DNA from 4 places in the Bradyrhizobium sp. UFLA05-153 genome. Region 2 is predicted to be linked to each of the others. Evidence: predicted binding sites of a transcription regulator. Region 2 holds the regulator's gene; each other region holds the start of a gene.
The links. Region 2 encodes PhoB, which activates phosphate uptake and scavenging genes when phosphate is short. Its sites were predicted from a motif close to TGTCATNNANCTGTCAT; they were not measured.
Positions count from the first base shown of each region.

Region 1: a site for PhoB is predicted at 1,205-1,221, ahead of Q2941_RS16095 (alkaline phosphatase D family protein). Genes of this name have one in related genera too.
Region 3: a site for PhoB is predicted at 1,851-1,867, ahead of phnC (phosphonate ABC transporter ATP-binding protein). Genes of this name have one in related genera too.
Region 4: a site for PhoB is predicted at 1,299-1,315, ahead of Q2941_RS10075 (UDP-2,3-diacylglucosamine diphosphatase). Genes of this name have one in related genera too.

Region 1 covers NZ_JBBIAM010000023.1:28,821-32,025, reverse strand. The annotation lists gene Q2941_RS16105 (M20/M25/M40 family metallo-hydrolase) at 1-551, shown strand, start outside; gene Q2941_RS16100 (hypothetical protein) at 687-1,097, shown strand; gene Q2941_RS16095 (alkaline phosphatase D family protein) at 1,310-2,884, shown strand; gene Q2941_RS16090 (aldo/keto reductase) at 3,090-3,205, shown strand, end outside.
Region 2 covers NZ_JBBIAM010000072.1:26,321-29,525, forward strand. The annotation lists gene Q2941_RS32640 (aspartate aminotransferase family protein) at 1-201, opposite strand, end outside; gene Q2941_RS32645 (GcrA family cell cycle regulator) at 659-1,171, shown strand; gene phoB (phosphate regulon transcriptional regulator PhoB) at 1,254-1,961, opposite strand; gene phoU (phosphate signaling complex protein PhoU) at 1,976-2,692, opposite strand; gene pstB (phosphate ABC transporter ATP-binding protein PstB) at 2,704-3,205, opposite strand, start outside.
Region 3 covers NZ_JBBIAM010000134.1:2,210-5,414, forward strand. The annotation lists gene Q2941_RS43265 (alpha-D-ribose 1-methylphosphonate 5-triphosphate diphosphatase) at 1-1,128, opposite strand, end outside; gene Q2941_RS43270 (transferase hexapeptide repeat family protein) at 1,125-1,793, opposite strand; gene phnC (phosphonate ABC transporter ATP-binding protein) at 1,968-2,777, shown strand; gene phnD (phosphonate ABC transporter substrate-binding protein) at 2,829-3,205, shown strand, end outside.
Region 4 covers NZ_JBBIAM010000012.1:79,246-82,450, reverse strand. The annotation lists gene Q2941_RS10080 (glycosyltransferase family 4 protein) at 1-463, opposite strand, end outside; gene Q2941_RS10075 (UDP-2,3-diacylglucosamine diphosphatase) at 463-1,275, opposite strand; gene thiD (bifunctional hydroxymethylpyrimidine kinase/phosphomethylpyrimidine kinase) at 1,503-2,303, opposite strand; gene Q2941_RS10065 (Lrp/AsnC ligand binding domain-containing protein) at 2,458-2,703, shown strand; gene Q2941_RS10060 (c-type cytochrome) at 2,700-3,205, opposite strand, start outside.

The sequences.
Region 1 (3,205 bases), on a different contig from region 2:
GCGCCGTGATGTCCGACAAGCCCGATCCGGCGGCGCTGTCTTTCGTGCGGCTCGCTGCGAACCCCGTCTACAACGCTCAGCTCCGCACCACCTGCGTTGCGACCATGCTGCAGGGCGGGCATGCCATCAACGCGCTGCCGCAGTCGGCGAGTGCCAAGGTCAATTGCCGCATCATGCCGGGCGAGCCGGTCGAGGAGGTCAAGGCGACGCTGGAGCAGGTGCTGGCGGATCCCGACATCAAGCTGACGCAGATCGATACGGCGGTCATCAGCGCGCCCAGCGAGCTGCACGAGGAGATCATGGGCGCGATCGAAAAGCTCTCGGGCGAATTCTTCCCCGGCGCCATCGTGCTCCCGGTCATGAGTTCCGGCGCCACCGACGGCAGCTACCTGCGCAATGCGGGCATCCCGACCTACGGCCATTCCGGCATGGCGATCGACATCGGGGAGAACCGCATCCACGGCAAGGACGAGCGTGTTCCCGTGGCGTCGTTCTACAAGGGACAAGAGTACCTTCATCGGCTCGTCAAAACGCTGGCAGGCGGTTCCTGAGCCTGCGAAAGGCTTGTGAATCGGGGATCGGCTTCGGTAGCTGGTAACCCTGATGACAATCTGCCGCTGGAAATCCGCCTCGCGCCTCCTAAATAAGGGTAAAATTGCCCTTAATTGAATTTCAGGAGGCGTCTCTTGGTCCTGAAAAGCGTATCGTTCGGCCTCGCCACCGCGCTCATGCTCGCATGCAGCAGCGCGGCGATGGCTGACGACTACAAGCCTGACGAATATCTCGGCCTCGATCTCTCCAAGGCGGTGCTGTCGCCGAAGCGGCTCGGCCCTGCGACGCAATTCGCGCCGGTCCAGGTGGAAGCACGAAGTGATGCGGCGCGCGCCGTGCCTGACGTCACGCCGAAGGCGGTCGTGACCGAGCACGTGAAGGCGCCGGAGCCGCGGGTTGCTCACGCGAAGAGGGCGCAACCGCGTGGCGCTGCCCGCACCAGGCTTGCGCATCGGCACGCGAATCCGCTGGACGCGCAGGCGATGGACACGCGCATCCAGACCTGGCCGTGCAGGTCGGGCGGCATCTGCAACTGGAAACATTAGAGCATGATCCGGACCCGAAGGGCCGCGCTAGCGCAAAGTGTGAAGCGGTTTTCCCTCGCGACAAACGCGGAACGCGTTTGCGCGGAGATCATGCTCAAATAATTAGGCGTCATCCGCCCGTCGCAAAACGGTAGGCGCGGAGTCAAAAAACCGTCGGCCTGGAGTCAAGGAGCACAGGCACCTTTCGTCGCGATTCGACGAAGGTTTCCTGAATGGCAACGCTCCGCGCCTCGCGCGCATGGACCCGGCGGCAGTTTCTGGTCCGCTCCACATCCTCCCTCGCGCTCGCTGGTCTCGGCTCTCGCGCCAAACCATATCTCAGCCGCGCCGCCGATCGTCCGCTGATCGCAGGCGGCATTCAGTCGGGCGACGTGTCCGAAGGCTCTGCCGTCATCTGGGCGCGCGCCGACCGGCCTGCGCGGATGCGGGTCGAATGTGCCACAGCCGAAAGCTTCAAGACGATCCTGTGCACGGCAACCACTGACGCGCTGCCAGACGCCGACTTCACCTCAAAGGTGCTGCTGCGTGACCTGCCGCCCGGACAGGACATCTTCTACCGCGTGCGCTTCGACGACATCGCGACCGGCATTGTCGGCGAGACGCGTACCGGACATTTCCGCACTGCGCCAGCCGCAGGCCAGTCGATCTCGTTCGTGTGGTCCGGCGACACCGCCGGGCAGGGATGGGGCATCGATACGTCGCGCGGCGGCATGCGCAGCTATCGCACGATGCTCGACAACCGTCCGGATTTCTTCATCCATTCCGGCGACCACATCTATGCCGACTGCACCATTCCTGCCGAGTTGAAGCTGCCGAACGGCGAGATCTGGCGCAACCTCGTCACCGAAGAGAAATCGGAAGTCGCGCACACGCTGGCGCAGTTCCGCGGCAATTACAAATACAATCACCTCGACGAGAATTTCCGCGCCTTCCATGCGGAGGTGCCGATGTTCGCGCAATGGGACGACCACGAGGTCACCAACGACTGGTCGCCCTATGGCAGCGTCGATGAGACCGGTTTTGATGCCGACGGCACCTCACGCCTGGTCGCGCGCGCGAGGCGTGCGTTTTTCGACTTCATGCCGATTCGCGAGATCCGGCAGCAGCAAGGCCGCATTTATCGGAGAATTGCCTACGGACCGCTGCTCGACGTCTTCATGATCGACATGCGCAGCTATCGCGACGGCACCTGGAACAAGGGCGAGGAGCACGACGGCTGGATCCTCGGCCGTGATCAGCATGCCTGGCTGAAGCGGGAGCTCGCCGCTTCGCGCGCGACCTGGAAGGTGATCGCGGCCGACCTGCCGATCGGCCTGATCAGCCTCGATGCCGTCGCGCTCGGCGATGGTCCGCCCGATCGGCGCGAGCACGAGATCGCGGACCTGCTCTCCTTCATCAGGCGCGCCGGCGTGCGCAACACCGTCTGGCTCACCGCTGACATGCACTACACCGCCGCGCATTACTACGATCCCAACCGCGCGGTGTTCTCCGATTTCGAGCCGTTCTGGGAATTCGTCTCAGGTCCCCTCCATGCCGGCACCTGGGGGCCGGGCGAGCTCGACAACACCTTTGGACCCGTCGCGATGTACCAGCGCGGTTGTAGCGCCGAGCAGGGCGAGAACCTTGCGCCTTGCTTCGGGCTCCAGTTCTTCGGCTGCGTCGACATTGACGGCGGCACGGAGGTCATGACCGTGACGCTGAAGGACGTCGACAATCGCGACCTCTGGTCGGTCAACATCCTCCCGCGGCCGCAAGTGCGGCCCGCTGTGGTGGCACAGCATTCGTAAATGGAGCGCGGAGTCGTCATGCCCGGGACAAGACTGGGCCTGACGATGTGAACCAGCGGACACGCTAACCGGTTCTTGATTGGCTGCTCCGCGATCGGCTCGCTATAATGCTCACCCCGCCATCGCTCTTTCACCACTGAAAACTCTGCTTGCGCGGCCTTTGCCGGGCGCATCCGGCGGGCTGGAATTCGTCAGGAGTGTCTTCATGGAAAATCTGAAAATCAAAAATCTGACAATCCACGGCATGAGCATGCCCAAGCTCGGCCTCGGCACGTTCCGCATGCAGGGCGATGCCTGCCGCGCCGCGGTCGAAAGTGCGCT
Region 2 (3,205 bases):
CCAGAGCTTCGTGGCCTGCTCCTGCAAGGCCTTGACCAAAGCGGGATGTGCATGGCCCAGCGCATTCACGGCGACACCCGAGGTGAAATCGAGATAGCGCTCGCCATTGGTCGCGACCAGCCAGCAGCCTTCGCCGCGCTCGAAGCCGAGCTCGGCCCTGGCGAAAACGGGAAGCAAATGCGTCGCGGCGCTTTTGGTCATGACGGTCACTTGAATGTTGAGGCTGGCTCACGAGACTGCCTTGCGCAGCGCATCGTTGACCTGCCCGGAAAACGAAACGTGCCGCCTTTTAAGGGCGGCACGTGTCACCATTTTATGCTTGGAAAAACCGCTGTCAATGCCGCCAGAAGGCCCTGCAAGGCGTGCGGCCGTAGTCTTGCGGTGGCATTTTTGAGTTCTTTTAGCGACGGAACATGTGGACGCGGAGCCGCAGACTCTTGCGCGGGAGTCACGCCATATTGTAGCGTTTCCCCTGTCAGATACGACATCTCGTGCAGCAGTTCTGATCCTCTTAGTCCTCATGTACCGGCGTAGCGTTCAGGTGCGTTTTCGCGCCCGGCGAGCCTTAAGGGATTCTGGCGGCACGGGTTTTTCGAGGCTTAGACATCGCCACGCGGCCCCAAGGGATTGGCAGGCGCGCGGCGAGGGGAAGGGTGCAATGACGGTTTTGACCTGGTCCGACGATCGCGTCGAGCAATTGAAAAAGCTCTGGGAAGCCGGGCTTTCGGCCAGCCAGATCGCTGCCGAACTCGGGAATGTGACCCGCAACGCCGTAATCGGCAAGGTGCACCGGCTGGGCCTGTCCGGCCGCGCCAAGAGCCCGTCCTCGGCGGCTCCCCGGCCGCGCAAGGCGCGCCCGGCGCAGCACATGATGCGGGTGAGCCGCCCGATCTCGCGCGGCAACACCGCCCTCGCCCAGGCCTTCGAGGTCGAGGTCGAGCCCGATCCGATCACCTATGACAATGTCGTTCCGATGAGCCAGCGCCTGTCGCTGCTCGAGCTCAACGAGGCGACCTGCCACTGGCCGGTCGGCGATCCCTCGAGCCCGGATTTCTTCTTCTGCGGCGGCAAGTCGCTCTCGGGCCTGCCCTACTGCGCACAGCACTCGCGCGTCGCCTACCAGCCGGCCGCCGACCGCCGCCGCGCACCGGCCAAGCCCGGCACGCGCTGAGTTCAGCCACAAACGACAACGTCCCGGTGCAAGGCCGGGACGCTTGATCGAGAAACGTCAGCACGCCATCCGGCGCGCTTTTTTACGTCTGCTCCGCCTTCGCGAAACGATCATCCAGCGCGTAGCCGGCGCCACGGACGGTGCGGATCGGGTCCTGCTCGCGACCGAGATTGAGCAGCTTGCGCAGGCGGCCGATGTGGACGTCGACGGTGCGCTCGTCGATATAGATGTCGCGGCCCCAGACGCTGTCGAGCAGCTGCTCGCGCGAGAACACCCGGCCGGGATGCTCCAGGAAGAACTCCAGGAGGCGATATTCGGTCGGGCCGAGGTCGATCGGCCGACCGGAGCGCGCCACGCGGCGCTTCTCGCGGTCGAGCTCGATGTCGCCAAAGGCGAGTATGGTCGCGAGCCGCTCGGGGCTTGCACGCCGGAGCAGGCCTTTCACGCGCGCGAGCAATTCGGGCACCGAGAACGGCTTGACGATGTAGTCGTCGGCGCCGGTCGCAAGCCCGCGCACCCGCTCGCTCTCCTCACCGCGCGCGGTGAGCATGATGATCGGCAGCTGCTTGGTCTCGGGCCTGGCGCGAAGCCTGCGGCACAGCTCGATGCCGGACAGTCCCGGCAGCATCCAGTCGAGCACGATCAGGTCGGGAATGTGCTCCTTGAGGCGGGTGTCGGCGTCGTCGCCGCGCATCACCGTCTCGACATCGTAGCCGTCGCCTTCGAGGTTGTAGCGCAACAACTCGGTCAGCGCTTCCTCGTCCTCAACAACCAGAATGCGTGCGCCCATAGCGTCGTCGCTCCTTAAGTGTTCGGCACGGTCGTGGCGAAGGTCGTCATATCGCCCTTCGGCCGCTTGTCCGCGATGGCCTGACCTTCGATCATGTAGAAGACGGTCTCGGCGATGTTGGTCGCATGGTCGCCGATCCGCTCGATGTTCTTGGCGCAGAACATCAAATGGATGCAGAACGAGATGTTGCGCGGATCCTCCATCATGTAGGTGAGGAGCTCGCGGAACAGCGAGGTGCAGATCGCGTCGACCTCCTCGTCGCCCTTCCACACCATCATCGCAGCCGGCAGGTCATGCGCGGCATAGGCGTCCAGCACCGACTTGACCTGCTGCTGCACGAGGTCGGTCATGTGTTCCAGGCCGCGGAACAGCTTCAGCGGATGGAAATCAGTCTCCAGCGCGGCGACGCGCTTGCCCATGTTCTTGGCGAGGTCGCCGATCCGCTCCAGATCGGTCGCAACGCGCATGGCGCCGACGATCTCGCGCAGGTCGACCGCCATCGGCTGCCGGCGTGCGATCGTGAGCACGGCGCGCTCCTCGATCTTCTTCTGGAGCGCGTCGATCTCGGCGTCGGTCGCCACCACGCGCTGGCCGAGCGCGACGTCACGGCGGATCAGCGCATCGACGGAATCGACGATCATGCGCTCGGCAAGGCCGCCCATCTCCGCAACGAGTCGCGTGAGCTCCTGGAGGTCGGTGTCGAAGGCCTTTGCGGTATGTTCAGAAGCCATTTCCTGTCTCCTCAGCCGAAGCGGCCGGTGATGTAGTCCTGGGTGCGCCGGTCGCTGGGCGACGTGAAGATCTTGCTGGTCTCGTCGAACTCGATCAACTCGCCAAGATACATGAAGGCGGTCTTGTCGGAGACGCGCGCCGCCTGCTGCATGTTGTGGGTGACGATCGCGATCGTGTAGTTCTCTGCGAGCTCCTGGATAAGCTCCTCGACCTTGGCGGTCGAGATCGGATCGAGCGCCGAGCAGGGCTCGTCGAACAGGATCACCTCAGGACGCACCGCAACGGTGCGGGCGATACAGAGACGCTGCTGCTGGCCGCCGGAGAGCGACAGGCCGGAGGCGTTGAGCTTGTCCTTGACCTCGTTCCACAGCGCGCCGCCGCGCAGCGCCTTCTCGACCCGGTCGTCCATCTCGGACTTGGAGATCTTCTCATAGAGGCGGATGCCGAAGGCGATGTTCTCGTAGATCGTCATCGGGAACGGCGTCGGCTTCTGGAACACCATGCCGACGCGA
Region 3 (3,205 bases), on a different contig from region 2:
GGTGAGTTGGACGAGCTTGCCTGCGGCGATCACCGCGACCACTCGCGGCCGCAGCGGCACGGTGTCGTCGACCAGCAGGATGTCGGCGCGCCGTCCCTCCTTGATCATACCGCGATCGGACAGGCCTGCGGCCTCTGCCGGTGCTTCCGAAATCAGCTTCCAGGCCTGCGCCAGCGGAAGCACGCCATCAGCCACGAGCCGGAAGGCGGCGAGCAATTGCGCCGGATAATAATAGTCGGACGCCAGCACCGAGCAGAGCCCTTTGGCGATCATGTCGGACGCCCTGGTCCAGCCGGTGTGGCTGCCGCCGCGCACCACGTTCGGCGCGCCATAGATGATGGCGTCACCGGCCGCCGCGGCCTCGCGCGCCGTCTCCTCGTTGACCGGAAATTCGGCGATCGTGACACCCATATCACGATACGCCTTGCGCATCGCCGGTGTCGCGTCGTCATGCGAGAGCATCCGCACCTCGGCCACGCGCGCCGCGGCGGCGAGCCGCGCAGTCGACGCCGGAACGTCCGCCGCGCGAGCGGCGACGCGGCCGACCAGCTCTTCAAGGGCCGCGTCGGACAGTCCGGTCCGGTCGACCAGGCGGCCACGCTTGTTTGGCTTCGCCAGATCGCGGATGGTCGAAGCCATGTGATCGTTGAAGGCGAACAGATCGATCCGTCCTTCGGCGAGCCATTGGCCGATCTCGTCCTCCGCGTCGAGATTGTAGGTCTCGTGCCGCAGATGGAAGCGGATGTCGGCGGCAAATTGCGGCCGCAAGCGCTCGATCGCCTCGAGCAGGCGCCGTGCATTGTCGCCAGAGCGCAAGCCCGGCTCCCACGACCAGGTCGTGCCATGGAAGACGGTGGTGATGCCGTTGCTGACGGCCTGCCGGTCGCTGTCGGCGAGCGCCACGTCGATCGGGAAGTCGACGCCCGGGCGCGGCATCATCTGCCGCTCGAAGGCGTCGCCATGCAGGTCGACGATGCCCGGCAGGACCAGCAGGTTGCGGGCGTCGATTGCGAGCCGCGCGCGTCCGCGTCCGATCTCCGCGATATCCTGCCCGGAAACAACAAGTGACGTTTCGACGATCTCCGAGCCGATCAGGGCCCGGCCGCCCTCAAGAAAAATTTCGGTCACGCGAGGATGCTTCGCTTGCTGGGGGAAGAATGGTTGGCAACGAGCCGTGCTTCGTACTTTGCGAGGAAATCTTCAATCCCGAGCCTGCGGAAATCAGGCAAGGCCTCGCGCAAGCTTTCGTGATCCCAGTCCCACCAGGCGAGCCTTGCCAGTCGGCCGGCGATCTCGTCAGAGAACCGCCGCCGGACCGGGCGGGCCGGATTGCCGGCGACGATGGTGTAGGCGGGCACGTCCTTGGTGACGATGGCGCCTGCCGCCACCACGGCACCAGTGCCGATATTGCGGCCCGGCAGCACGATCGCGCCATGGCCGATCCAGACGTCGTGGCCGATATGGACATGATGCTGGCGCCGCCAGTTGAAGAACTCGTCCTCGTCGCTCTCGCCCGGAAAATAGGCACTGGCACGATAGGTGAAATGGGCCTGGCTGGCGCGGTGCATCGGGTGGTTGCCGGGATTGATGCGCGTCATCGCTGCGATCGAGCAGAATTTTCCGATCGTCGTGTAAGTGATCTGGGCATCGTTCACGACGTAGGAATAGTCCCCCATCCTCACCTCGTGCAGGATCGTGCGCGCGCCGACCTCGCAATAGGCGCCGAGCTTGGTCTCGTGCAGCTTGGCGGTGGGATCGATGGTCGGTTGGACCGAAAGCGCTTTGGCGACCATGGTGCGTCCGTCAACAGGGGAGGGGAGTTCGTCTTCGAGCGGCTTGATGACGATGTCATGACGAGGAGATGACAGGGGACGACGTGCGTAGCATCGCCGCACCGCAGTGCCGCTGTCACACAAATGTAAAGCGGTGGCGTTAGCGGTTGGGCCCAGCTAGTTGGGAGCCCCTGCATGCTGGTGGTTGAAGGTCTGACGTGCCGCTTCGGCGCAAAAGCCGCGGTGGACGGTGCTTCGTTTGAAATCGCCCCCGGCGGCTTCGTCGGCGTGATCGGCCGTTCCGGCGCCGGCAAGTCGACCCTGCTGCGGACCATCAACCGCCTGGCGACGCCAACAGAGGGGCGCATCCTGTTCGACGGCGTCGACGTCACCGCGCTGCGCGGCAAGGAGCTGCGGCAATGGCGCGCCCGTGCCGCGATGATCTTCCAGCAATTCAATCTCGTCGGTCGGCTCGATGTGCTCACCAATGTGCTGATGGGGCGCCTTGCCGCGATGCCAGCCTGGCGCTCGCTCACGCAGGCCTGGCTCGAAGAGGACAAGGCGCTGGCGATGTCGGCGCTGGAGCAGTTCGACATGGCCTCGCTCGCGGCACAGCGTACCGACCAGCTCTCCGGCGGACAGCAGCAGCGCGTTGCGATCGCCCGCGCGCTGGTGCAGCAGCCTGATCTGATCCTCGCCGACGAGCCGATCGCCTCGCTCGACCCGCGCAACACGAAGATCGTGATGGATGCGCTCTTACGCATCAACAAGCATTTTGGCATCACCGTGATTTGTAACCTGCATTCGCTCGATCTGGCGCGCAGCTATTGCGACCGCCTGATCGGCATGGCGGCGGGCCGCGTGGTGTTCGACGGCGCGCCGTCGGCGCTCACCGAGCACGTCGCGCGCGAGCTCTACGATCTCGAAGCCAGTGAAGTCATGGGCGGCGTGCCGCTGCCCGTGCCCGAAGCCGTTCCGGCGCTCGGCACCGCTGCCGCCGCCTGAGCTGCGACCCAAGTTTTGCGTTCACCGCGTCCAACCGATCAAGAGGGTATCATGATCACTCGTCGCATCGTCCTTGCCGGCGCCGCCGCACTGGCCTTCACCGCATCCGCGTCCGCCGAGGACTGGAAAACCAAATATCCGGAGATCACCTTCGCCGCGATTCCGGCCGAGAACGGCTCGGGCGTTACCGAGCGCTACGCCCCTTTCATCAGCTATCTGTCCAAGGAACTCGGCATCAAGGTCACGCTGCGTGTTGCCAATGACTACGCTGCCCTCATCGAAGGCCAGCGTGCCGGCAACATCCATATCGGCTATTACGGTCCGGCGTCCTTCGCGCGCGCCCGCCTCACCGGCGTGAAGACCGATGCCTTCGTCATCGACGTCAACTCCGACGGCTCGAAGGGCTATTACTCGGTGTTCTACGTGCT
Region 4 (3,205 bases), on a different contig from region 2:
CACTGTCAAAGCCGCGCTCGCTGAGCTCACGCGCCAGTGCCGGGGTCGCCGCCATCACGGCGCGGCTGGGCGCGTGGAAGCGGCGCAGCGCCCGCCAGATCAGCGATCCCGGAACCGGCACCCTGGCCCGGACATATTCAGGAAAGCGGGTGTGGAAGCTCGTCGTGAACGGCAGCTTGCGCTGCCGGCAATAGCGGCGGACCATGAGGCCGATCGGCCCTTCGGTCGCGATATGGATACTGTCGGGACGCGCTTCCTCGATAAGCTTTGCGATCTTCGCTGGCCGCGGCATCGCGAGCCGCACGTCGCGATAGCTCGGCATCGCGAAGGTACGGAACGATTGCGGGGTGAGGAAGCTGAACTCGACGTCCAGCGCCTTCGCGGCGTCGGCGAGCTTGGTCAGCGTCCGAACCACACCGTTGACTTGCGGGTGCCAGGCGTCGGTCGCGACCAGGATGCGCATCACGCAGCTCTTGCGGCCACCGGCACGACCGGCGCGGCCTTTCGCAACTGGTCGGCCCAGGTGATGATCTCGAATTGACCGTCGTCATGCTCGGCCAAGGCGGTGCAGCTCTCCACCCAGTCGCCGCAATTCATGTAGCGGATGCCGTTCTCGTCACGGATCACGGCATAGTGGATGTGGCCACAGATCACGCCGTCGGCCTCGTGGCGCCGTGCTTCGGCGGCAAGCGCCTGCTCGAACGCGCCGATATAGTTGACGGCGTTCTTGACCTTCAGCTTCGCCCATTGCGACAGCGACCAATAGGGCACGCCGAAGGCGCGACGGAAGAAGTTGACGAGCCGGTTCACCTGGATCGCGAAATCGTAGGCCTTGTCGCCGAGATGGGCGAGCCAGCGCGCGTTCTGCACCACGAGGTCGAAGATGTCGCCGTGGATCACGAGGTAACGCTTGCCGTCCGCGCCGGTGTGGACGGTGTTTTCGACCACATCGATGCCGCCGAAATGCGTGCCGTAATAGTTCCGCAGAAACTCGTCGTGATTGCCGGGGATGTAGATGACCTTGGCGCCCTTGCGCGCCTTGCGCAGCAGTTTCTGGACGAGATCGTTATGCGATTGCGGCCAGTACCAGCCTGATTTCAGCGCCCAGCCATCGACGATGTCGCCGACGAGATAGATGGTGTCGGCATCGTGGTAGCGCAGGAAGTCGAGCAGAAGATCGGCTTGCGAACCGCGGGCCCCGAGATGAACGTCGGAGATGAACAAGGTCCGAAAGCGCCGTTCGGGACTCTCGTCACTCATATCGTAACTTCCCATGCATCAGCCTGTAACAATGTCCCGTGACAGGGGGATGACCGATTGAACCTGTGAGGCACCCTCAGATACGAATCAAACTTTGCCTCGCCCTCCCCGCGGATATCAGCCGCATGCGACAATCAGGCGACATGGCGTCGCAGACGCCTCCGCAAAACTCCGGGAACCAATAGGTTTATTGGTTAACGCCAGCGGGCCGCGCGCGGCTGCCGCCGCCATCGCGGCCGACGTCAATAGAACTTGTGGAAATGATGGATCGGCCCGTGGCCGTGACCGACGCTGAAGCGGTCGGCCGCCGCAATCGCCGCGCTGATCCAGGCCTTGGCATTGCGCACGGCGGTCGCGAGGTCTTCGCCCTTGGCGAGACCTGCTGCGACGGCAGACGACAGCGAGCAGCCAGTGCCATGGGTATTTTTGGTGGAGACCCGCGGCGCGGCGAGCGCTATCAAGCCATCCGCGCTGACGAGATAGTCGATGCTCTCTGAGCCCCGCCCGTGCCCGCCCTTGATCAGCACCGCGCGAGCGCCAAGCGCGAGCAGGCGGCGCCCCTGGCTCTCGATCGCGGCCTCGCTGACTGCGACCGACTCATCGAGCAGCGCGGCGGCCTCGGGCAGGTTCGGCGTGATCACCGATGCAAGCGGAATGAGTCTTTTGCAGAGCGACTCGACGGCTTCTTCGGCCAGCAGCCGGTCGCCGGAGGTCGCGACCATCACGGGATCGAGCACGACATGCGGCGGCGACCATCGCGCCAGGCTGGAGGCGATCGCATCGATGCTGGCCGCCTGCGCCACCATGCCGATCTTGACCGCGCGGACATCGAGATCGGAGAACACCGCATCGATCTGCGCGGTCACGAATGCGGCGGGCACCGCATGAATGCCGGTCACGCCTTTGGTATTTTGCGCGGTCAGCGCCGTGATCGCGGAGGCGCCATAGACGCCGAGCGCGGCGAAGGTCTTCAGGTCGGCCTGGATGCCGGCGCCACCGCTCGAATCGGAGCCGGCGATGGTCAGCGCTGTGGGCGTCGTCATGGCGCGGCTTTTCGTTGGATCGGGGCCATGTTCTGTCCTAACCCGCAGATCCGGGGGCAGCAAGCTGGCTTGCGCCCGGGGCAGCAAGTTCGCTTGCTAAAGCCGGCCGATTTTGGCCTATTAGCCGCCAAATCATGCCTTCGGAGTAGCCGCGATGGTTCCTTTCTTCGTCCAGATCAAATGCAAGCTCGGCCAGTCCTACACGGTCGCCAACGCGCTCGCCGAAGCCGAGATCGCCTCCGAGATCTATTCCACGGCGGGTCACTACGACCTCTTGGTGAAGTTCTATGTCGACAAGGACACCGACATAGGCCACTTCATCAATGAGAAGGTGCAGATCCTGCCGGGCATCCAGGACACCCTCACCATCATCACCTTCAAGGCATTTGGCGGCCGCTAGCCGCCCTCCTTCCGCTTCGGCGGCGGCTTGGGTCCCTCGACCGGCGGCAGCGATTTCAGATATTCGGCCATCGCGGCGCGGTCCTCGGCCGTGAGCTGCGCGAGATTCTTGATCACGGGCCGCATCGCGCCGGAGGCGCTGTCGCCCTCTGGCATGTCGCCGGTCTCGAGGAAATCGGCGATGTCCTTCTCGCTCCAGTCGCCGATTCCCTTTTGCGTGATGTTCGGCACCCATCCCTCGCCTTCCGGACTGGGGCCGCCGGCAAAGCGCTGCGACGTGATGAGGCCGCCAAGCAGATTGCGCGGGCTGTGGCACTCGGCGCAGTGGCCAAAACTGTTCACGAGATAGGCGCCGCGATTCCATTGCGGCGAGCGCGCAGCATCCGCCACGAACGGCGCGCCGTCCATGAACAGCCATTTCCAGACCCCGACATTGCGGCGGATGTTGAACGGAAACGGCAGGTCGTGATCGCGCACCCTGCCCGACACGGCGGGCAGCGTCT